Regions from separate parts of the Streptomyces sp. NPDC058001 genome, predicted to be linked through region 4. Evidence: riboswitches for the same ligand, from Rfam matches in the RefSeq annotation. Region 4 holds a riboswitch; each other region holds the start of a gene.
What was found. A riboswitch is a leader RNA that binds a small molecule or an ion and turns the genes downstream of it on or off. The one in region 4 is predicted to bind cyclic di-AMP.
Positions count from the first base shown of each region.

Region 1 (5,837 bases), on a different contig from region 4:
GTCGGCGGCCCTGGCGCGTAGCCGTTCGATCTCGGCGAGGTCCTGGCGGACACCGGTGACGGCGTGCGCCTGGCGGTCGCCGATGCGTTCGGCGAGTGCCGCGCCCTCCAGGTACTGGTCCGGGTCGGCGGAGAGCGCGAGTTGCACGGAGGGGTCGAGGCCGCCGGTGCGGTACTGGTCCTTGGCGACCGAACCCAGCGCGTCGCGTGCCGTGTTGAGCTTCTCCGTCCTGCGGGCGGCCTCGTCCTGCAACGCGGCGTACGCCTTTCCGGCCGCGTCCGCCCTCTCCTTGGCGCCGTTGTACTTCTCGGTGGCGACCTCGGCCTCGTGGTACAGCTTGTCGACCTTGGCCTTCACCTGGGCCGGGGTGAGTCCGGGTTCGGCGTGGCCGGTGCCGTCGAAGGCGGTTGCCGTGGCGGCGCCGGCGAGGGCGAGCGTCGCGGCGCCGCGGACGGTGCGCCCACCGAGGGAACGCTGCCGGGGTCTCCGATGCGCGGCCACGGAGTCACGTCCTTTCCTGATCCGGTACCGGCGGGTGCCGGTCACCTGACGCAGGACGCTATGCGGCAAGGCGACGGGTTGGTGCCCCCATGCAAGAAACTGCCCGCCCACTCACCCCAGGGCGATCACATGGGACCACCCGTAACCCACGGGGGCCCTCTTCGCTCCCCACTCCGACCGATCCCCACGTTCCCCGCACGCACAGCGGGTCTCTTTGCTACCCCTTCGTTCGTCGGGTCTTGGAGTTCCTGGAGGACCGTGACTGCGACGGCTCCCCTGAAGAGGTGTGCTCCGACGGGACCCCGGGCGCCGGCACGGGGAAGGGGCCGGGCTAAGGTCCGGGGTATGGACGTAGTCATCCATCTCTTCGTCGGTCTTCACATCATCGGCATAGCCTCCCTTCTGGGTGGATTTCTCACCCAGATGAAGGCCATGGGCTCCGGCACCGCCCGGTTCAGCCCCGCGATGCTGCACGGCGCCCTGACCATGCTGGTCACCGGCGTCGCCCTGGTCGGTCTCAACCAGGCCGACGACAACACCGTCAACAACATCAAGATCGGCGTGAAGCTCGCCCTGCTGATCGTGATCCTGGGCCTCGTCTACGTGAAGCGTGACGAAGAGACCGTCGACAAGGGCCTGTTCGCCACCGTGGGCGGCCTGACGACGGCGAACATCTTCATCGCGGTCCTCTGGACCTGAGTCCCGAGGGCCTCAGCCGAACCGGGCGCGTCAGCCGAACCAGGCCACCAGCCGTACCCGTTCGTCCCCGTGCCCGGCGGCAAGCCCCCGCATCGCCGTCCACACCGGCCCCCAGCGGCCCCCGTCCGGTGGCGCGAGCATCCGTGCCGTGAGGACCACCGGCCGGTACACCGCGCCGTCCCGCCGTACCTCGCCACCCGCGGGCCACTCCGGCGGCGCCGGAAGCACCGACCCGCCGAAGATGTCCGCCGCCGCCTCGGACAGCTCGGGCGTCACCGCCACGACCTCGTCCAGGACCAACGTCCCGTCCCGCCCGGGTCGCCAGGCGCCCACCCAGGACCAGGCGGGCGCGTCGGCGAGCGGCGCGTCCCAGTCGACGGCGGCGACCTCGGCCCAGGTGGCGTAGGTATGGCTGTGCGTCCAGTCGCCGGTACCGGTCTCCCGTACCGGGGCCGAGACGTCGTCGGGTAGACCCCGGTAGGGGAAGAGCGGCCGGTCCACGCCCCACGCCCCGCTGACCCCGAAGAGGCAGTCCCACGCGTCGTGGTCCCGGCCGAGACCGAAGTCGGCCAGGTCGTTCGCGACCTCCCACCGCCCGCGCGCCGTACGGATCTCGATCGCGCCGTCGATATCGGTGCCCATGAGAGGGGCCGTTACGCCGGGCGCACCACGCTGTGGATGGGCATGTAGTAGATCGACTCGACGCGTACGTTCGCACCCGGCTTCGGGGCGTGGATCATCTTGCCGTCGCCCGTGTAGATGCCGACATGGCTGATGTCGTCGTAGAAGAAGACCAGGTCACCGGGGCGGGCGTCGGCCGTCGACACCGTCGTACCCACCTTCACCTGGTCCCAGGTGGTCCGCGGCAGTGTCACACCGGCCGCCTTCCACGCGGCCTGCGTGAGACCCGAGCAGTCGTACGAACCGGGCCCCGTGGCCCCCCACACATACGGCTTGCCCAACTGGGCCTCGGCGAAGGCGATCACCTTGGCGGTCTGCGTGGACGCACCCGCCGATGTGCCGGAGCCAGAGCCAGAGCCAGTGCCAGAGCCAGAGCCAGTGCCAGAACCGGAGCCGGAGCCGGTGCCCGTGCCGGACCCCGTACCCGACGAAGAGTCCTGCGCCGCCGCCTCCTGCCGCTTCTTCTCCTCCGCCGCCTGCTTCCGCGCCAGTTCCTCCGCCTTGCGGCGCGCCTCCTCCTGCTTCTTCTTCTCGATCGCCGCCAGCCGCGCCTTCTCCTCGGCGGTCAGCTTCGACAGCAGATCACGCGCCTCGCCCAGCTTCGTCTGCACATCCTGCTTGCTGCTGCGCAGCGCCGTCTGCGAGGTCGTCAGCTTCGTCAGGCTCTTCGCCGCCTGCTCCCGCTTCTTGGCCGTCGCGACCTGCTGCGTCTGGTACTCGTCGACGACCTCCTTCTGCCGCTCGGTGAGCCGTGACGACAGTTGGCGCTGGTCGAAGTAGTCCTGCGGATTGTCCGCGAGCAGCAGGGTCGCCGTGTCCGAGACCGCGCCGGTGCGGTACTGCGCGGCGGCGAAGGACCCCATGGCCCGCCGTGCCTCGTTCAGTTTCTCGGTGCCGCGCGCCACCTGGTCGAGCAGGCCGTCGACCTTCCTCTTCTGCTGGGTGGTGCGCTCCTTGGCCCCGTTGTACTTCTCGGTGGCCACGCCGGCCTCGTGGTAGAGGTCGTCCACCTTGCGCTGGACCTCTTCGAGGCTCGGCTTGTCGTTCACGGGCGCGGCCTGCGCGCTCTGCGACAGGAGGGCGACGGAGGTCAGGGCCGCCGTCGTGATCCCGAGGGCGGGGGATGTACGGAGCCCGGCGACACGTGTGCCCGGCTGCCGTTCTCTGCGGTGCGACGCCAACGGACGCGCTCCTTCCGTGGACCGCCTACCGGGTTAGCTGTCGGGTTCGGGCGGGTGGTTCGGAAGGCTGCCCTACGGCTCCGTACGCCTGTCACGGGTACGGGACCGATTCACCCCAGGTACTGAGTGGGTCCCCGGCTCCGGCTGCCTCGCGGCGCACCGGATTGAGCGGAGGCCACCCGTCCCGGCGTCGTTCGCCGGCGGGGGTCGGGTCGCCTGCCCGGCACGCTAGCCAACTCCTGTGAAGCCTGTGAAGGTTGATGTGCGATATGCCCGATACATTTTCGTGACTTTCTCACTGGGTGAGCGGACGGATTCGCTCCGTTTATGGTTCGGGGCCCAAGGAGGGGGAACCGGGACCGGTTGTCGGTGGGGCGGCCTAGACTCGGGAGGCGATGAGCAGCCTCTTTGACGACAGCTTCCTGGCGAACCTCAAGGCGCCCCGCGCCGCCCATGAGGACCACCCGCCCCGCTCCGACGACCTGGCGCCCCATGAGGACCCGGGGGCCCATGAGGACCCCGAGCACCAGGCCCCGGAGGAGATTCCGGACGATCTGTTCGGCGGGAAGTTCGACACACCGCCGCCCCGGGACGCGTACTACCGGGACGGCGCCCCGCGCCCCGTCCTGGACCCGGCGGCGCTGCTCGACGGGCTGAACGAACAGCAGAGGGCCGCCGTAACCCACGCCGGTTCACCGCTGCTCATCGTGGCCGGCGCCGGCTCCGGCAAGACCCGGGTCCTCACGCACCGCATCGCGCATCTGCTCGCCGAGCGCGGGGTCCACCCGGGCCAGATCCTCGCGATCACCTTCACGAACAAGGCCGCCGGCGAGATGAAGGAGCGCGTCGAGCACCTGGTGGGACCGCGCGCCAACGCGATGTGGGTGATGACCTTCCACAGCGCGTGTGTACGGATACTGCGCCGCGAATCCAAGAAGCTCGGGTTCACCTCGTCGTTCTCGATCTATGACGCGGCGGACTCCAAGCGCCTGATGGCCCTGGTCTGCCGCGATCTCGACCTGGACCCCAAGCGCTATCCGCCGAAGTCGTTCAGCGCGAAGATCTCCAACCTGAAGAACGAGCTGATCGACGAAGAGGACTTCGCCGGTCAGGCCAGCGACGGCTTCGAGAAGACCGTCGCGCAGGCGTACGCGATGTACCAGTCCCGGCTCCGCGAGGCCAACGCCCTCGACTTCGACGACCTGATCATGACGACGGTCAATCTGCTGCGCGCCTTCCCGGACGTCGCCGAGCACTACCGCCGCCGCTTCCGGCACGTCCTGGTCGATGAGTACCAGGACACGAACCACGCCCAGTACTCGCTCGTACGCGAACTGGTCGGCACCGCCGCGCACCCGGTGGATGTACCGCCGGGCCCGGACGACCTGCCGCCCGCCGAGCTGTGCGTCGTCGGTGACGCGGACCAGTCCATCTATGCGTTCCGTGGCGCCACCATCCGCAACATCCTCCAGTTCGAGGAGGACTACCCGGACGCGACCACGATCCTCCTGGAGCAGAACTACCGCTCCACGCAGACGATCCTCAGCGCGGCCAACGCCGTCATCGAGCGCAATGAGGGCCGTCGCCCCAAGAACCTCTGGACCAACGCCGGCGCGGGCGCCCAGATCACCGGCTATGTCGCCGACACCGAGCACGACGAGGCACAGTTCGTCGCCGACGAGATCGACCGGCTCACGGACGCGAGCGAGGCGAAGGCGGGCGACGTCGCCGTCTTCTACCGCACCAACGCCCAGTCCCGTGTCTTCGAGGAGATCTTCATCCGGGTCGGCCTTCCGTACAAGGTCGTCGGCGGCGTCCGGTTCTACGAGCGCAAGGAGGTCCGGGACGTCCTCGCGTATCTGCGTGTCCTGGCCAACCCGGAGGACTCCGTTCCGCTGCGCCGTATCCTCAACGTGCCCAAGCGGGGCATCGGCGAGCGCGCCGAGGCGATGATCGACGCCCTCGCGCAGCGCGAGAAGATCAGCTTCCCGCAGGCACTGCGCCGCGTGGACGAGGCGTACGGCATGGCGGCCCGCTCCACCAACGCCGTGCAGCGGTTCAACACCCTCATGGAGGACCTGCGCACCATCGTGGAGTCCGGCGCCGGTCCTGCGACGGTCCTGGAGGCCGTACTCGAACGCACCGGGTATCTGGCCGAGTTGCAGTCCTCGACCGACCCGCAGGACGAGACCCGCATCGAAAACCTTCAGGAACTCGCCGCCGTGGCACTGGAGTTCGAGCAGGAGCGCGGGGAGGCCGAGGGAGCGGCAGCCGCCGGTATCGCGGGCACGCTCTCCGACTTCCTCGAACGGGTCGCGCTTGTAGCGGACTCGGACCAGATCCCCGACGAGGACGACGGCTCCGGGGTCATCACCCTGATGACCCTGCACACCGCCAAGGGCCTCGAATTCCCGGTGGTCTTCCTCACCGGCATGGAGGACGGCGTCTTCCCGCACATGCGTGCCCTCGGCCAGACCAAGGAACTGGAAGAGGAACGCCGCCTCGCGTACGTCGGCATCACCCGCGCCCGTGAACGGCTCTACCTCACCCGTTCCGCGCTGCGCAGCGCCTGGGGCCAGCCCTCGTACAACCCGCCGTCACGGTTCCTCGAAGAGATCCCGGACACCCATCTGCGATGGAAGCGGAAGGGTGGCTCGGCCCCGATGTCCGCGTCGGGTCCGGCCGCCGGTATCGCGGGCTCGCTCTCCTCGACCCGGTCGCGCACGGCCGCTTCGGGTTCCTCGGGCTTCGCCACGCGCCGAGCGATGGAGAAGC
Region 1 covers NZ_JBHVQT010000001.1:313,020-318,856, forward strand. The annotation lists gene ACFVT5_RS01505 (NlpC/P60 family protein) at 1-501, opposite strand, end outside; gene ACFVT5_RS01510 (hypothetical protein) at 847-1,200, shown strand; gene ACFVT5_RS01515 (hypothetical protein) at 1,231-1,842, opposite strand; gene ACFVT5_RS01520 (NlpC/P60 family protein) at 1,854-3,062, opposite strand; cyclic di-AMP (ydaO/yuaA leader) riboswitch at 3,069-3,243, opposite strand; gene pcrA (DNA helicase PcrA) at 3,458-5,837, shown strand, end outside.
Region 1: it holds a riboswitch for cyclic di-AMP, as region 4 does, so the genes downstream of both, ACFVT5_RS01520 (NlpC/P60 family protein) here and ACFVT5_RS40350 (M23 family metallopeptidase) in region 4, are expected to answer to the same signal.

Region 2 (5,837 bases), on a different contig from region 4:
GCCGACGGCGAGGCGACCGAGGAGCGGGGCGAGGTCTACGGCTGCGCACTCGCCTGGTCCGGGTCCTGGCGGATCGCCGTGCACGAGTTGCCCGACGGCGCCGTCCAGATCACCGGCGGCACCGGACACGACGACGCGGGACAGGACCTGCTCGCGCCCGGCGCCACGCTCACCACACCTGTCTTCGCCGGGCTGTGGAGCGGCGGCGGATTCGGCGGCGCGAGCCGCGCCTGGCACGCCTACCAGCGCGCGTACGTCGTGCCGGAAGCGGACCGGGACCGTCCGGTGCTCTACAACTCCTGGGAGGCCACCGGCTTCGGTATCTCCGAGGAGCAGCAGCGCGCCCTCGCCCGGCGGGCCGCCGAGGTGGGCGTGGAGCTGTTCGTGGTCGACGACGGCTGGTTCGGGTCCCGCACCAGCGACCGGGCCGGGCTCGGCGACTGGACCCCCAACCCCGACCGCTTCCCGTCCGGGCTGAAGCCGCTCGCCGACGACGTGCACACGCTGGGCATGCGGTTCGGGATCTGGGTCGAGCCCGAGATGGTGAACCCCGACTCGGAGCTGTACCGGGCGCACCCCGACTGGGTGCAGCACTTTCCGGGACGTACCAGGACGGAATTCCGCAATCAGCTCATCCTCAATCTCGCCCGTGAGGACGTCCAGGCGTATCTCTGGGAGCGGCTCGACGCGCTGCTGAACAGTGCCCCGATCGACTATGTGAAATGGGACTTCAACCGCTGTTTCACCGACGCGGGCTGGCCGGGCGAGCCCTACCCGCAGAAGCTCTGGAACGCCCATGTACGCGCCCTGTACGCCCTGTTGGACCGGCTGCGCGATGCCCATCCCGGTGTCGCCTTCGAGTCCTGCTCCGGCGGCGGCGCACGGGTCGACCTGGGGATCATGGCGCGCACCGACCAGGTGTGGACCTCGGACAACACCGACCCGTTGGACCGGCTCGCGATCCAGCACGGCTTCAGCCAGCTGCATCCGGCACGGGTGATGGCGGCCTGGGTCACGGACAGCCCGAACACGCAGCTCAACGACCGGGTCAGCTCGCTCCGCTTCCGGTTCGTCAGCGCCATGGCCGGAGTGCTCGGCCTCGGCGGTGACCTCACGGAGTGGAGCGGTGAGGAACTGGCCGAGGCGCGGACCTGGGTGGATCTCTACAAGGAGATCAGGCCGGTGGTCCAGCGCGGAGACCTCTACCGGCTGCGGGCCCCGGAGGGGGTGACCGGCGGGCCGAGCGCGATCCAGTACGTGCTCGGTGACGATGTCGTCGTGCTCGCCTGGCTGCCGGCCCAGCAGTACGGGGAAGCGACGGCCCCGGTGCGACTGAGCGGCCTGGACGCCTTGGCCTCCTACGAGTGCCGGGAGACCGGGACCGTGCACCGAGGCGCGGTCCTGCTGCACCACGGGCTGCGCACCGGACTACGCGGCGATCTGGACGCGACAGTCATCCGGCTACGCCGCATCTGACCGAATTGCGCGTTTGATGGGATTCTGGGCCACTGGTCCAACTAGCCCTGAAATAACCGGAATAAGGCGCTATGGCGGCGGCGTCAGTGAGCAGGATCATATCCGTGACGGTGGGTGGCGATCATGCTCGGGCCATGTTCCGTGCGCTCCAAGGGAATTGCGGTACTCCGGAAGGTCCTTCATCGACGCAGGGTGACCGGGAAATTCACCAAGGATCAAGAAGCGGAATGCGTTTGCGAATTCTCTGCTTGTCTGCGGCATTCCTGCTCGCTTAGCGTCCAGCTCCATCCGGACGGACGCCTAATCCTGCCGCCGCCCGGAATCCGGACACCCACCCGAAATTGGCAGGAGCGGGGGATCCACAGGTAGTACGCCGAATCCGGAACCCCTATCGGGAGACCGGAGCGGCTCGGGGTGAAGTCGCGTGAAAGCGCGACCGGGCATCTCCAGCCCGAACCCGACAGCTCACCTCGTAGGCGCCGGAGAGGAATTCGTCATGCCCGCGAAGGGTAAGCACCGTCGTCCCAAGGCCCAGCGCCTCACCCGTGGAATCGCCGTCGCCGGCACCGGTGGCGCCGCGCTCGCACTGCCGTTGATCGGCGCCACCGGCGCCCACGCGGCTCCCGGGCAGGCCGCACCCGTGGCCGCCGAGAAGTCCGTCGCCCTCGACCAGGCCGCCGTCAAGAAGGCCGAAGCGGCGAAGTCCGCCAAGACGGCCACGGTCAGGACGTACGCCGTGAAGTCCGGCGACTATCTCTCGAAGATCGCGCAGGAGCAGAGCGTCAGCGGCGGCTGGCACAAGCTCTACGAGGACAACCGGGAGGCCGTGGGCGACAACCCGAGCCTGATTCACCCCGGTCTGAAGCTGACCATCGGTGGCAAGGCCGCGGACGCTCCGGCCGACCCGTCGTCCTCGTCCTCCTCGTCGGACGACACCGCGGCGCCGTCCACCGAGCCGGCGCCTTCCTCGTCGTCCGCCGACACCGCGGCCCCGGCCGACCAGGGCGCGACCACCAACGCCGCCGACAGCAATGCCTCGGGGTACACGCTGCCCGTCGACGGCGGCGCCGTCGGTACGCCGTACCACCAGTCCGGCAGCATGTGGTCCAGCGGCTACCACACCGGTGTCGACTTCGTCGTCCCGACCGGCACCACCATCAAGTCCGTCGGTCCGGGCACCGTCGTCTCGGCGGGCTGGGGCGGCGCGTACGGCAACCAGGTCGTCGTCCAGCACAGCGACGGCCAGTACTCGCAGTACGCCCACCTCTCCCAGCTGTCCGTCTCGGCCGGGCAGACCGTGACCGGCGGCCAGCAGCTCGGACTCTCGGGCGCGACCGGCAATGTCACCGGACCGCACCTGCACTTCGAGATCCGCACCTCGCCCGACTACGGATCCGACGTGGACCCGCTGGCGTATCTGCGGGCGCACGGAGTCAGCGTCTGACCGAACTCGATCCACTCGATCGGTCGGATTCACGGAAGGGTCGCATCGGCGGATGCGACCCTTCCGCGTATTCCGGGTTGGCCGAATCTTGACCGGTGGTCTTTCTCACGCTTCGTCAACCCCTGGGATGGCTTTATTACGGTGGCGTAGCTCACTCGCGCCGGTGAAAGATGGGGCGTTGTGGCAGCAGAGTCGACAACCTTCATCAGAGACGCGATCAGGTCCTACGCAGCGGTCGGCGACAGCTTCACCGAGGGGGTCGGGGACCCCGGGCCCGACGGAGGCTTCGTGGGGTGGGCCGACCGGCTCGCCGTCCTTCTCGACGACCGACTCCCCGAACACACCTTCCGGTACGCCAATCTCGCCGTCCGCGGAAAGCTCCTCGACCAGATCGTCGCGGACCAGGTACCGCGCGCCAAGAAGCTGGCGCCCGACCTCGTGACCTTCGCCGCGGGCGGCAACGACATCATCCGGCCGGGCACCGACCCCGACGAGGTCGCCGAGCGGTTCGAAAGCGCCGTCGCCGACCTCGCGAACGCCGTCGGCACCGTCGTGGTGACCACCGGCTTCGACACCCGCGGTGTGCCCCTGCTCAAGCATTTGCGCGGGAAGATCGCCACGTACAACGGACATGTCCGCGCGGTCGCCGACCGCTACGGCTGTCCGGTGCTCGACCTCTGGTCGCTGCGGACCGTGCAGGACCGGCGGGCCTGGGACGACGACCGGCTGCATCTCTCGCCCGAGGGGCACACCCGGGTCGCGCTGCGCGCCGGACAGGTCCTCGGCGTCGACGTGCCCGCCGACCCCGACCAGCCGTGGCCGCCGCTACCGCCGCGCGGCACCCTCGAAGTACGGCGCGACGACATCCACTGGGCCCGTGAGTATCTGGTGCCGTGGATCGGGCGGCGGCTGCGAGGCGAGTCATCGGGTGACCACATGGAGGCCAAGCGTCCGGACCTGCTGCCCCTCTGAACCGCCCGGCGGCACGACCGTGTTCGCCGGTACGCGTTCCAGGACGCCCCCGGCGAACACGTCGTACAGCGGCAGGGTCTCCAGATGGACGTACCCGATGTGGCAGTCGCACGCCGTACGGGGACAGGGGCGCGGGCCGAGCGCCGCGCGGTACGAACCGTCGTACAGGTTCCCCAGTTCGGCCGGGACGAAGTGGCAGCGCCGCACGGTGCCCTCGCCGTCCACGGAGATCACCGACGAGCCGGTACGACACGGCAGGCCCGCGCTGCGGTGCGGGTGGCGGCTGTACGGGAACAGCGGGTCGAGCGTCGTCCACCGCTCGGCCTCCGCGTCGGTGTACGTGTGGCCTTCGGCCGCGTTGATCCACAGGTACACGTGCGCGGGCAGCGCCGCGCGCAGCCGCCGGGCGTGCTCCAGATGCTCCGGAAGGCCGACGACGCCGACGCTGAACCGCACGCCCCGGTCGGCCAGTTCACCGCACTTCGCGAGGAACCGGTCGTACGGTGTCTGCCCCGGGTGGTAGGTGCACCACAGGGCGACCGTGTCCAGGTCGGCCTCCGCCAGCCAGTCCGTACGGCAGCTCAGATTCGTCTGGATCGCGACCCGGTCGATATGCGGCAGGTGCGACAGCTCGACCAGGGCGCGCCGGTACCAGGACCGGACCAGGCCCTCGCCCCAGGGCGTGAACAGCACGGACAGCCGGCCGTCCACCCGCTGCCCGGCCCACCGCGAGAACCGGGCGAGCGCGGCTCGATCGGCCCGCAACTGGTCCGTACTGTCACGCCGCTTGGCGAACGGGCAGTACGGACAGTCGTAGTCGCAGGACGCCAGCGGGCCCCGGTACAGCACCGTGAGATCCGTGCCGCCCACCTCGCTCACCCCGCCCGCCTCGCTCACCCCGGCGCTCATCGCACCTCGTACGCGGCCATCGCGGCGCGCACGGCGGGCGAGAACAACTCCGGGCCCAGCGCGTCGGAGTGGGCGAGGCCCTCGGGCGACAGCCGCAGCCGGTCGTCCGCCGTGCCGTCGAGCCACCCGCGCGCGGTGAACCGCGCGCACTCGGCCGCGAAGTCGCGCTCCGGATCGCCCCCGAACCGCTCCCGGTACTCGGCCCGGTCCAGCCCGTCCGCCTGGAGCAGCGACTGGAGGAGATGGCGCCGCCGCGCCTCGTCCGCGTCCACGCGTCGCCCGTGCGCCGCGTGGGCGAAGTCCTCCGTGGCCGTGTAGGCGTCGATGATCGAGCGGACCTCGCGCGCGTGCACGGCGTAGTCGAAGGAGTAGTGCAGCGTCGACGTGTACGAACGGGCGCCGCAGCCCAGGCCGATCATGCCGTCCGTCTGGCACGCGTAGTCTTCGGGGCCCTGCGGGGGAGCGTCCGCGCGGCGGAACATCCGCATCGACACCTGCTCGTAGCCCCGCGCGCGGAGATGGTCGCGGCCCTGCCGGTACAGCCGCAGCCGCTGCTCGTCCCACGCGCGGTCCCCGAGCGGCGTCCGCCCGTCCAGACCCGTCAACGGCCGTACGTACAGCGGATACAGATACAGCTCCTCGGGCCGCCACGCGAGCGCCGCGTCCAGCGACGTCCGCCAGGACGCCTCGGTCTGCCCGTCGATTCCGTAGATCAGATCGATGTTGAGGACCGGGATGCCCGCCTCCCTGATGTGCCCGAGCGCCGCCTCGACGTCGGCCCGCCGCTGCGGTCGTACGGCCGCCTTCGCCTCCTCGTCCACGAAGCTCTGCACACCGAGGCTGAGCCGTGTCGCGCCCCGCTCGGCTAGGACGGCCAGCCGGTCCGGCGTCGCGGTCGCGGGGGACGCCTCCACGGACAACGGCACCGCGCGCAGGTCGACCCCCGTCCGCTTCTCGGCGATGTCGCAGAGCCGGTTCAGCTCGTCCGCCGTCAGGAACGTCGGTGTGCCCCCGCCGAAGGCGGCCGTCGCGAACC
Region 2 covers NZ_JBHVQT010000014.1:266,799-272,635, reverse strand. The annotation lists gene ACFVT5_RS32885 (alpha-galactosidase) at 1-1,476, shown strand, start outside; cyclic di-AMP (ydaO/yuaA leader) riboswitch at 1,780-1,968, shown strand; gene ACFVT5_RS32880 (peptidoglycan DD-metalloendopeptidase family protein) at 1,973-2,920, shown strand; gene ACFVT5_RS32875 (SGNH/GDSL hydrolase family protein) at 3,101-3,892, shown strand; gene ACFVT5_RS32870 (STM4011 family radical SAM protein) at 3,842-4,801, opposite strand; gene ACFVT5_RS32865 (STM4012 family radical SAM protein) at 4,798-5,837, opposite strand, start outside.
Region 2: it holds a riboswitch for cyclic di-AMP, as region 4 does, so the genes downstream of both, ACFVT5_RS32880 (peptidoglycan DD-metalloendopeptidase family protein) here and ACFVT5_RS40350 (M23 family metallopeptidase) in region 4, are expected to answer to the same signal.

Region 3 (5,837 bases), on a different contig from region 4:
CGCGACGAAGGTCGACACACCCATGGCGCCGGTCACTCCCCCGCCGCGCCGGTGCAGCCGGGCGAGCAGGGCGATACCGATGGCGCCGGACTGGGCGAACAGGCCGATCCGTCCCGCGCGCGGCAACTCGGGCGCGAGGGACGCGTTGAGGAGGATCCCAGGGGCGGTGTTGATCACGCCGAAGGCATTGGGACCGATGAGGCGCATGCCGTAGGAGCGGACCTGGCGTACCAGTGCGCGCTGCCGTTCCCTGCCCCCGTCGCCGCTCTCCGCGTATCCGGCGGAGATCACGACGAGCCCCCGCACCCCGTGCGCCCCGCACGCGTCGACGGCCTCGGGCACCTGCGGCGCGGGCACGGCGACCACGGCGAGGTCGACGCTCTCCGGGATCTCCGGCAGCGAGCGGTGCGCGGGCACCCCGTCGAGTTCCGTGAGGTCGTCGGGAAACGCCTTGTTGACGGCGTACAGGCGCCCTGTGAAGCCGCCGGAGACGAGGTTGTTCAGGAGGCTGCGGCCGACGCCGCCGGGGGTCCGCCCCACGCCGATCACGGCGACCGATCCCGGCCGCAGCAGCCGCTGCACGGACCGTGCCTCGGCGCGCTGCTCGCGGGCGCGCTGCACGGCGACCGACGCCTCGGTGGGTTCGAGGTCGAACTCCAGGCGGACGACACCGTCCTCGAAGCTGCGCTTCTGCTGGTACCCGGCGTCCGTGAACACCTTGATCATCTTGTTGTTGGCGGGCAGTACCTCTGCGGCGAAGCGGCGGATGTCCCGTTCACGGGCGACGGCCGCGATGTGTTCGAGCAGCGCGGAGGCGACGCCACGGCCCTGGTGCGCGTCCTGGACCAGGAAGGCGACCTCCGCCTCGTCGGCGGGCGCGGTGGCGGAGAGGCCGTTCGCGTCGATGCGGTCGTAGCGTACGGTGGCGATGAACTCGCCGCCCACCGTGGCCGCGAGTCCCACCCGGTCCACGAAGTCGTGGTGGGTGAAGCGATGAACGTCCTTGTCCGACAGGCGTGGGTACGGTGCGAAGAAGCGGTAGTACTTCGACTCGTCCGAGACCTGCTCGTAGAAACTGACCAGCCGGTCGGCGTCATCAACGGTGATGGGCCTGATCCGCGCGGTGCCGCCGTCACGCAGCACCACGTCCGCCTCCCAGTGCGAGGGGTACGTATGCCGGTCGTCCGGGTTCCGCATGGGGCCAGCGTACGGGTCGCGGCACCGGAAGGTGCGGGGCAGGCTGAGGGGATCGCGAGGGCTGCCGTTCGGTGCGGTCGGCGGCCGGGTGCGGTCCCGGTGGCATCCTGGTGCGGTCCCGGTGGCGTCCGGGTTCTGCCCGGGTCGGAACGGGTCACGTCCGGCGGTATGGGACACTGGTCTAGACAACCATGAGACATCTGAAGGGCAGCATCACATGGCTGAGCGCCGCGTCAACGTCGGCTGGGCGGAGGGCCTTCACGCCCGCCCCGCCTCTATCTTCGTCCGCGCGGCCACGGCCGCCGGCGTCCCCATGACGATCGCCAAGACCGGCGGCGACCCGGTCAACGCCGGCTCCATGCTCGCGGTCCTGGGTCTGGGTGCCCAGGGCGGCGAGGAGATCGTCCTGTCCTCCGAAGCCGATGGCGCGGACGCCGCGCTCGACCGGCTCGCGAAGCTGGTCTCCGAGGGTCTTGAGGAGCTTCCCGAGACCGTCTGAGGTCCCGTGATTCGGGTGGGTGTGCGTCAATTCGGGTGGTGGTGTGCGTCGCTTCGGCGGACACCACCACTTTTCTTTGCCGCCACGTAAGCGCGCGACCCCCAACTTCGGGGCCGCGAAATATCGTGCACCCGCGAAATACGGGATACGGGAATATGGAAATAAGGGCAGCACAAAGCCGCCTCCTCGAATTTCCCTCTCTTTGTATACGGCCCCTTTGTTACTGGCAGGCGCTTGCCGTGTTTACGGCATGTTGCGAGGTCCTCACGCGGTCGCCGAGTGCGGTACGTCCCGGGAATCGCCACCGGTGTGACGGGACCGAGCGCTCCGTGTGCACGGTCATCAGTGCCCGCGCCCGCTCGCCGTCGCCCCGGGCCACCGCATCGACGATCGCGCCGTGCTCCGACCACGCGTCGGCGGGGTGCGCCGAGGGCTCGACGGTGTACATCCAGGCGATCTTGTGCCTGAGCTGGGTGAGCAGCGCGGTGAGGCCCTGGCTGCCGGACGCCTGGGCCAGCGTCTCGTGGAACCAGCCGCTGAGCGAGCGCAGATCCTCGCTGGTCCCGCTCCTGGCCCGCTCCTGACCGAGCCTCACCAGGCCGCGCAACACCTTGAGATGGGCCTCCGTGCGGCGCTGTGCCGCACGCGCCGCGCCGAGCGGTTCGAGGAGCACCCGGATGTCCAGGAGGTCGGCCGCCTCCTGCTCGGTGGGCTCCGCGACACAGGCGCCCGCGTGCCGCCGGGTGACGACGAAACCCTCGGCCTCCAGGGTCCGCAGCGCCTCGCGTACGGGGACCCGCGAGACTCCGTAGCGGCGCGCGAGCACTTCTTCGGTGAGCCGGCTGCCCCGCGCGTGCGCGCCGCTGACGATGTCGTCCCGGATGGCCGTGCATACCGAGTGCGCGGGAATGCGCATGACCGGACCTCCGCCTTAATCCCCGCGAAACGCGGTCGATCGACACCTGTTCTGCGACTCTATTGCAGGGTGCCTGAATTTCCGACGGTGGACCGGATCCCGGGGATATTTTTTGGACAAGCGGGGGTGCGGAACGCCGAAAGCCCCGGCATGGGCCGGGGCTTTCGGGACGTTCTGTGGCGGTCACCGGTCAGGTCTGCGCCGGGGGGCTCGCGTCAGATCCGCGCCGGAGACTTCGCAGGTTCGCTCAGGGGCTTCGGAGGCGGGCTCCAGAAGCCGGCTTCAGAGGCTGACGCCGTGTGCCCGGAGGTACGCGACCGGGTCGAGGTCGGAGCCGTACTCCGGGCTCGTACGGGCTTCGAAGTGCAGGTGCGGTCCGGTGACGTTGCCGGTGGCGCCCGAGAGGGCTATCTGTTGGCCCGGTGTCACGGTCTGCCCGACGGAGACGCCGACGGACGACAGGTGGCCGTACTGGGTGTACGTGCCGTCGTGCATCCGGATGACGATGTTGTTGCCGTAGGCGCCGCCCCAGCCCGCTTCGACGACCGTGCCGGAGCCGACCGCGCGTACGGGGGTGCCGGAGGCGGCGTGGAAGTCGACGCCGGTGTGGCTGCCGGACGACCAGACGGAGCCGCCCGACTGGTAGCCGGTCGACACGTACGAACCGGCGATCGGGGTCACATAGGCGGTCAGTCGCTTGCGCTCGGCCTCACGCGCGGCGCGCTGCTTGGCCTCGCGTTCCTTCTTGGCCTTCGCCTCGGCCTTGCGCTTCTCCTCGGCGGCTGTCTTCTTCGCCTCGGCCTCCGCCTGACGCTTGGCGGCGGCCTCGTCGGCCGCCTGACGCTGGGCCGCGGCCTGCTCGTCGATCTTCTCGGCGAGCGAGGTGCCGATGGCGACGGCCTGGGTGAGGCCGGTGTCAGCGGGAAGGGAGTCGTCGGCGGCGAGTGCGGGGGCGGCGAGGCTCCCGATGACGCCGGTGGTGGTGAGGGCGGCGACGCCGGCCACGCTCACGGTGGTGCGGGTGAGACGGCTGGGACGGCGGTGCTTCCCGGTGGCACGGCGAGTGCCGGTGGCGCGAGTGAACGCCATGAAGTGGCTGATCCTTTCCTTCCTTCTCGCCTACCGGGTTAGCTGACGGGTTCGGAGCAGGAAGGTCTCCTACGGGCCCCCTGCGCGCGTGCGCGCGCCGGGCGTCCGATTCACCCCGGGGGACATGGTGTGGGTCCCCGGCTCCCCTGGCTCGCGCCGTACGGGGACTCGGCGATGACTGTCCGGTGCCACGGCCGTGGCGTACTGCCCGACGAACAGCCGGACCGACGCTAAAGGGGACATCTGCCAATCAACAAACGGATCACCGCTTTTGTAGCGCATGCCACAGGTCAGACACCAACGTCCTTGCCATTTCGGACATATGAGGACCCCGAGGACCCCGAGGACCCCGGTGGCTCGGGAGTCGCCTCGGGAGTCATCAGGGTCCTCACGCGCGCGGTACGCCGATCAGCCGTGGACGACGGTGACTTCGCCGATACCGAGGGCCTTGACGGGCTCCTCGATCTCGGACGCGTCCCCCACCAGCACGGTCACGAGCCGGTCCACCGGGAACGCGTTGACGACGGCCGCCGTCGCTTCCACGGTGCCCGTCGCGGCGAGCCGGTGGTACAACTCCGCCTGGAAGTCGTCCGGGAGGTGCTGCTCGACCTGGTCGGCCAGCGTGCCCGCGACGGACGCCGCCATCTCGTACTTGAGCGGCGCGACGCCCACCAGGTTCTGCACGGCGACATCCCGCTCCGCGTCCGTGAGCCCCTCGTCGGCGAGGGTGCGCAGCACCTTCCACAGGTCGTCGAGCGCGGGGCCGGTGGACGGCGTGTCCACGGAGCCGGAGATGGCGAGCATCGCCGCGCCCGTGCCGTCCGCCGCGGAACGCAGCACCTGGCTGAACGCGCGCACGCCGTAGGTGTAGCCCTTCTCCTCGCGCAGGACGCGGTCCAGGCGCGAGGTGAGGGTGCCGCCCAGGCAGTACGTACCGAGGACCTGCGCGGGCCATACGCGGTCGTGCCGGTCCGCGCCGACGCGCCCGATGAGGAGCTGCGTCTGCACGGCGCCGGGCCGGTCCACGATGATCACACGGCCGGTGTCGTCGGCGGTCACCGGCGGCATGGGACGCGGCTGCGCGGTGCCGCCCGTCCAGGCGCCGAGGGTGTCCGCGAGAACCGCGTCCACATCGGTGCCCGCGAGGTCGCCCACGACCACCGCGGTGGCTGTCGCGGGGCGTACGTGCTTCTCGTAGAAGGCGCGGACGGCGGCCGAGTCGATCGCGGCGACGGTCTCCTCGGTGCCCTGGCGCGGACGCGACATGCGCAAGGCCGCCGGGAACAGTTCCTTGGAGAGTTCCTTCGCGGCCCGCCGGGCCGGGTTGGCGGTCTCGTGCGGGATCTCGTCCAGGCGGTTGCGGACGAGCCGCTCGACCTCGCTGTCGGCGAACGCGGGCGCGCGCAGGGCGTCCGCGAGCAGCCCGAGTGCCTTCGGCAGTCGGGAGACGGGGACTTCGAGGGACAGGCGTACGCCCGGGTGGTCGGCGTGCGCGTCGAGCGTCGCGCCGCAGCGCTCCAGCTCGGCGGCGAAGTCCTCGGCCGAGTGCTTGTCGGTGCCCTCGGAGAAGGCCCGCGCCATGATCGTACCGACGCCGTCGAGCCCGCTCGGCTCGGCGTCCAGCGGGCTGTCGAGCAGCACCTCGACGGCGATGACCTGCTGGCCGGGGCGGTCGCAGCGCAGGACCGTCAGGCCGTTGCCGAGGGTCCCGCGCGTGGGGGCCGGGAAGGCCCACGGCTTGGCCTCGCCGGCCTGCGGCTGGGGGTGGAATTCCATGGTCACGGTGGGCTGGGCCTCGGTCACTTGGCCGCCTCCTCTGCGGTCTGGTCGGTGTCGCCGGCGTTCTGGCCAGTCGCCTCTGTGGCCTCTGTGGCCTCAGCGGCCTCTGTGGCCTCTGTGGCCTCAGCGGCCTCTGTGGCCTCTGTGGCCTCAGCGGCCTCTGTGGCCTCTGTGGACTCGGTGGCCTCTGTGGGCTCGTAGACCAGCACCGCGCGGTTGTCGGGGCGCAGACGGGCCTTCGCGACCGCCTGGACCTCGTCCACGGTGATGTCCAGGACCCGCTCGACGGCCGTCAGGGCGAGCTGCGGGTCGCCGAACAGGACCGCGAACCGGCACAGTTCGTTCGCGCGTCCGGAG
Region 3 covers NZ_JBHVQT010000007.1:394,936-400,772, forward strand. The annotation lists gene ACFVT5_RS19820 (GNAT family N-acetyltransferase) at 1-1,197, opposite strand, end outside; gene ACFVT5_RS19825 (HPr family phosphocarrier protein) at 1,415-1,696, shown strand; gene ACFVT5_RS19830 (GntR family transcriptional regulator) at 1,917-2,612, opposite strand; gene ACFVT5_RS19835 (M23 family metallopeptidase) at 2,895-3,701, opposite strand; cyclic di-AMP (ydaO/yuaA leader) riboswitch at 3,715-3,885, opposite strand; gene ACFVT5_RS19840 (M16 family metallopeptidase) at 4,110-5,477, opposite strand; gene ACFVT5_RS19845 (M16 family metallopeptidase) at 5,501-5,837, opposite strand, start outside.
Region 3: it holds a riboswitch for cyclic di-AMP, as region 4 does, so the genes downstream of both, ACFVT5_RS19835 (M23 family metallopeptidase) here and ACFVT5_RS40350 (M23 family metallopeptidase) in region 4, are expected to answer to the same signal.

Region 4 (5,837 bases):
GCCCCTGCTGTCCGAGCTGCGCGACGTCTTCCACCTCAGTACGACGGCGGCCGGCGGACTGATCACGCTCACCCAGGTCGGCTACGTGGTCGGCATGCTCTTCCTGGTCCCGCTCGGCGACCGCTTCGAGAAACGGCACCTGGTCACCGTGCTGCTGGTGATCACCACCGTCGCCCTCGCCGTGGCCGGTGTCGCGACCAGCTTCCCGATGCTGCTGATCGCCGCGCTCGTCGCCGGAGCCACCTCCGTCGTCGCCCAGATCCTGGTGCCCTTCGCCGCGAGCCTCGCCCCCGACGAGATCCGGGGCCGCATCGTCGGCCGGGTGATGAGCGGCCTGCTCACCGGCATCCTGCTCTCCCGCACGGTCAGCAGCCTGGTCTCCGACGTGGCCGGCTGGCGTGTGGTGTTCCTCGGCTCGGCGGTCCTGATGGCGCTCCTCGCCGTGGCGCTGCGCCTTGCCCTGCCCCGGCAGGAGCCGACGACCGACGTGCCGTACGCCCAGGTGCTGCGCTCCACGGTCCGCCTCGCCCGCACTCACCCCGTGCTGCTGCGCCGTGGGCTGTACCAGGCGGCCATGTTCGGCGCGTTCAGCGCCTTCTGGACGACGATCTCGTACGTCCTCACGGGTCCCGGATTCCACTACTCCGCCATCGGCGTCGGCCTCTTCGCGCTGGTCGGCGCGGGGGGCGCGGCCATCGCGCCGTTCGCGGGCCGCTGGGCCGACCGCGGCCTGGTGCGTCCCGTGACGGGTGTCGCCTTCGTGGTCGCGGCGGTGGCGTTCGCGCTCGCGGGCTTCGGGCAGCACAACATCGTGCTGATCGGGCTCGCCGCGATCCTCCTCGACATGGCCGTGCAGACCACGCTGATCCTGGGCCAGCACACCATCTACGAACTCGACGCCGGCGCCCGCGCCCGGCTGAACAGCGCCTTCATCGCCACCTTCTTCATCGGCGGCGCCCTCGGCTCCGAATTCGGCTCGATGGCGTACCACGCGGCCGGCTGGACCGCCGTCACCCTCCTGGGCGCCGCCCTGCCGGTCCTCGCCTTCCTGTACTGGCTGACCGAGCGGCGGACGCGGTGGATGTCCGGTAGCTCGGCGGGGCGGGCGGAGGCACACTGAGAAAACCGGTAGGGGCCTCGCGAAGGGATCCGCGATGATCGAGGTGAGCGACATCCGAGAGTGGCGCGGTTACGCCGTCGACGACCGCGACGGACACAAGATCGGCACCCTCGAAGGGGTGTACGTGGACACCCGTACCGACGAACCGGCCATGGCCACCGTCCGTACCGGGCTTCCGACCCGCTACCGCCTGGTCTTCGTACCGCTGAACGCGGCGACCGTCGGACCCGGCTACGTCAAGGTCAACTACGACCGGTCCCTGGTGAAGGACAGCCCCTCCATGGGCACCGACGACGTCCTCCCCGCCGACCAGGAGCAACCGATCTTCCAGCACTACGGCATGCCCTACACCCCTGGCGCGGCAGGCGAACGGCAACTCGCCCGCCGCTGACCCGGCCGCCCCTGACCGTGGGTGGCGTGGGTGGTCGCTCGCATGGCGTATAGTTGTGTTTACCGACGCGGGGTGGAGCAGCTCGGTAGCTCGCTGGGCTCATAACCCAGAGGTCGCAGGTTCAAATCCTGTCCCCGCTACTCAAGGTCGAAGGCCCGGAGGCGTCAGCTTCCGGGCCTTCGGCGTTGTCCGGCCCCCTCACCCGGTCGGCCCGTACCGGCTCGCCCCCCGCCCCGGCTACGGGAAATCTGGTGGGGTGCGATGACGGGCGTGACAGCGGTACGGCGGAGGCGGCGGGAGATGACCGGTGGCGCAGCCAGGCGGACACAACGGTGAGCAGGGAGGCCGTGACCCCGCCGAACCCGAGCCCGGCACGGAGCGCGGCATGGAGCGCGGTACGGAATCCGTCCCCCGCGCCCGCCCCGAGGCTCCCCCCGTGCCGCCCCGGCCGTCCGGCGACTTCGTCCCCGGCACCTTCGACCCCCCGGCCGACCCCGCCAAGGAGCAGCGGGGCCCCGCCCGACACCGCCGCGCGACGCCCGCCCGCGGCTTCGTACGCTCCCTGCCCTGGCTCCTCATCGCCGGCGGACTGCTGTTCGACGCGCTGACCCCGCCGCAGTTCACGGCCGCCCCGCTGTTCGCCGCGGCCCCCCTCGCCGCCGCCCCCTTCTACGGCCTCGGCGCCACCGTCATCGCCGGCACCCTCGCCTCCCTCGCCGTGCTGGGCCTCCGCTCGTTCCGCGGCAATGTGACCCATGTCGAGGGCTTCACGGAGATCGTCACGATCGTCACCGTCGCCGTGCTCGCCCTCCTCATCAACACCCTCGTACGCCGCAGCGACGCCCAGCTCGCCAGCGCCCGCGAGATCGCCGAGGCCGCACAGCGCGCCGTGCTGCCCGTACCGGCCGAGCGGATCGGCGGATTCGACGTCGCCGCGCGGTACGAGGCGGCGCAGGCCGACGCCTTCATCGGGGGAGACCTGTACGCGGTCCAGGACACCCCGCACGGGGTCCGCGTGATAGTCGGCGACGTACGGGGCAAGGGGATGGGCGCGGTCGCGGCCGTCGCCGTGGTCATCGGCGCGTTCCGCGAGGCCGCCGAACAGGAGGGCAGCCTGGAGGCCGTGGCGCAGCGCCTGGAACGCGCCCTGGAGCGCGAGGGGACCCGGCGGCGCGGTATCGACGACTTCGAGGGCTTCACCACGGTCCTGCTCGCGGAGATCCCGCACGGCGAGGACATCGTGCGGATCGTCAACCGGGGCCACCCCGAGCCCCTGCTGCTGCACGCCGACGGAGGGCTGCGCGTGCTCTCGCCGGCCCAGCCCGCGCTGCCCCTCGGCATGACCGACCTCGGTAGCTGGCCCGACCGGGCCGACGAGGCGCACTTCCCGTACGGCGCGACGCTGCTCATCTACACCGACGGACTGTCCGAGGCGCGCGACGGGGAAGGGATCTTCTACGATCCCGCCGAGCGGCTGCGGGGCCGCACCTTCCCGGGGCCCGGCTCCCTGCTGACCACCGTCGCCCGCGAGGTACGGGAACACACGGGCGGCGGCAGCACGGACGACATGGCCCTCATCGCCCTGCGGAGACCCTGACGGACCCTGACGGGCTCCATATCACCAAGGGTGATCGAACGGCAGCCCTCCGCATAACAAGTGACGAACTATCAGCTGACGGTGACGTCAGGAAACCTCTCGATGTGCCGTCAACTCGCCCGGTTCCGGCCCGCCGTGTCCCGTTAAGTCCAGGCCAAGGCCCTTAACGATCAACAGGAACCGCTTGGAATCCGGCCCCGCCGTCTATTAACGTTCGATAACGCAGCGCGGTCGTCCCAGCCGTCACAAGAGGCGGCTCCGTGCGCACGCGCCGAATCCCGCAAGGGAACCGGGGAACCACTACTTGGGGTGAATCGGGCGTCCTTTCTCGCGAAGGACGCCGGTAGGAGACCTTCCTGCTCCGAACCCGTCAGCTAACCCGGTAGGCGAGAAGGAAGGAAAGGAGTGCGCCTCAGTGGCGTCCAACCCGCCTGCCCCCGAAACCTCACCTCTCCCGAAGGTCTTCGACCCTTTCGGCACCGCGTTCGGCCCGCCCGTCGCGGAGGAGGAGCGGGGGCAATGGAATCCCACTGAGGAGTCCATACGACCCGTACGCGGCAGGCACCGCGTCGCCAAGCAGCGCGGCGGACTCGCGCGCAGCTCCACGGTGCTCGGCGTCGGCGTGATCGCCGCCGTCGGCGCGGGCGGCATCGCCACCGCGCAGGGCGGCAAGCCGCCCGTCCATATCGCCATGCCGGACCTGTCGGCGGTCACCGACTCGCTCCCGGACGCCAAGTCCCTGCCGGGCGTGGGCGCTCTCATCGCGGACGACTCCGCCCCGGCGCAGACCGTGGCGGCGCCCCTCACCGGCGCGGGCATCACCACGACCGAAGCCCAGCAGGGCACCACCGACGCGGGCGAGGCACTGCGCGCACGGATCATGGAGCAGGCCGAGCAGCAGCAGGACCAAGCCGACACCGCCGAGCGGGTCGCCGCCGAGGAGGCCGCCGCCAAGAAGGCAGCCGCGGACGCTGCCGCCGAGCAGGACAAGGCGAAGGCCGAGGCCGCCGCCGCGAAGAAGAAGGCGGAGGCCGAGGCCAAGGCCAAGGCGGAGAAGGAGCGCCTGGCCAAGCTCGCGAAGACCTTCGCCCTCCCCACCTCCGCGTACACGATCACCTCGACCTTCGGCGAATCCGGTTCGCTCTGGTCGTCCGGCCAGCACACCGGACTCGACTTCGCGGCCCCCACCGGCACCCCGATCAAGGCGGTGCACGGCGGGACCGTCACGGAGGCGGGCTGGTCCGGCTCGTACGGCTACCGCACGATCCTCACGCTCGACGACGGCACCGAGGTGTGGTTCTGCCACCAGTCGTCCATCAGCGTCAGCGTCGGCCAGAAGGTCACCACGGGCGAGGTCATCGGCCGGGTGGGCGCCACCGGCAATGTCACCGGGGCGCATCTCCACCTGGAGGTCCACCCGGGCGGCAGCAGCACCGGGATCGACCCGATGGCGTGGCTGCGGAGCAAGGGCCTCAACCCCTGACGGTCCCTGATGACGGCCCCGGCGGCCTAGGTTTGGTACGGGTTGTAGCCGGGGTACGGGTGCGGGTTCCCGTACGGGTGTGGCTGCGGGGTCGCGTACGGCTGCGCGGCCTGCCCGTACGGCTCGTGCGGCGGTGGGTGAGGCCCGTACCTCTGTGGACCCTGCCACTGCTGCGGTAGGGCCCACAGCGGTACGCGCGGTGCCGTGGTCTGCGCCGCGTGGGTCAGCGCCGGCCGCGCCGCGTCCCGCCGTGACCAGAGGGCGCCCAGGAGTTCCCGTTCCCGTACGGCGAAGTCGGCACCCGCGCGCCCGCGCAGGGCCCGGTGCCGCAGGAACGCCAGCGAGGTCGCGTACGCCTCGTACTCCGCGACCGCGCGCGCCGCTGCCTTGCCCTGGGTGCGGGTCGCGTACGCGCGGGCGAGGCGGCGGGCGCGCATCGAGCCGAGCGCGAAGGGCTCCGCCGGGGTCAGCCAGCCCGCCGCCGCGTACGCGGGCAGTTCGGCGCGGACCGTGCGCAGTTCCCGCTGGCGGGTCCAGATCACCAGCCAGGTCAGCAGCCCGAACGCGGGCACCATGAACACCCCGTAGACCGCGAGGAAGCCGAAGTCGCCGAGGGTCGAGGAGCCGTTCCACAGCGCGTGCGTGCCCATCGCGAGCAGCAGCCCGGTGATCGGAAGCAGGACCCGGCGCATCCGTTGACGGTCCGCCGAGAGGGCCGCGATGCCGAAGCCGATGCCGGTCAGCACGGTGAAGAGGGGGTGCGCGAACGGCGACATCACCACCCGTACGAAGAAGGTCGCCACCGTGACCGACGCGAGGCCGCGGTCGCCGCTGAGCTGGTCGGTGCCGAAGGCGGTGCCGAGGTAGAGGATGTTCTCGGTGAACGCGAAGCCGGTGGCGGTGATCCCGGCGATCACCACACCGTCGACGATGCCGGTGAAGTCGCGTCGGCGGAACAGGAAGATCAACAGGATCGCGGCTGCCTTCGCGGACTCCTCGACGATCGGCGCTATGACCGTGGCGCCGAGGGTGTCCGCGCCGGTCGGGTCGGCGGTCGCGGTGGCGATCCAGCGGGTGGCGAAACTGTTCGCGACGATCGCGATCAGCGCTGCGGCACAGGCGCCCCAGGCGAACGAGAAGATCAGATTCCGCCAGGGCCCCGGCTCGACGCGGTCCAGCCAGCGGAACGCCGCGATCAGCAGCGGCACGGGCAGCACGGCCAGCCCGAGCCCGACCAGGAACCCCT
Region 4 covers NZ_JBHVQT010000022.1:110,379-116,215, forward strand. The annotation lists gene ACFVT5_RS40330 (MFS transporter) at 1-1,120, shown strand, start outside; gene ACFVT5_RS40335 (PRC-barrel domain-containing protein) at 1,155-1,511, shown strand; tRNA gene ACFVT5_RS40340 (tRNA-Met) at 1,578-1,651, shown strand; gene ACFVT5_RS40345 (PP2C family protein-serine/threonine phosphatase) at 1,897-3,108, shown strand; cyclic di-AMP (ydaO/yuaA leader) riboswitch at 3,368-3,512, shown strand; gene ACFVT5_RS40350 (M23 family metallopeptidase) at 3,524-4,591, shown strand; gene ACFVT5_RS40355 (PrsW family glutamic-type intramembrane protease) at 4,618-5,837, opposite strand, start outside.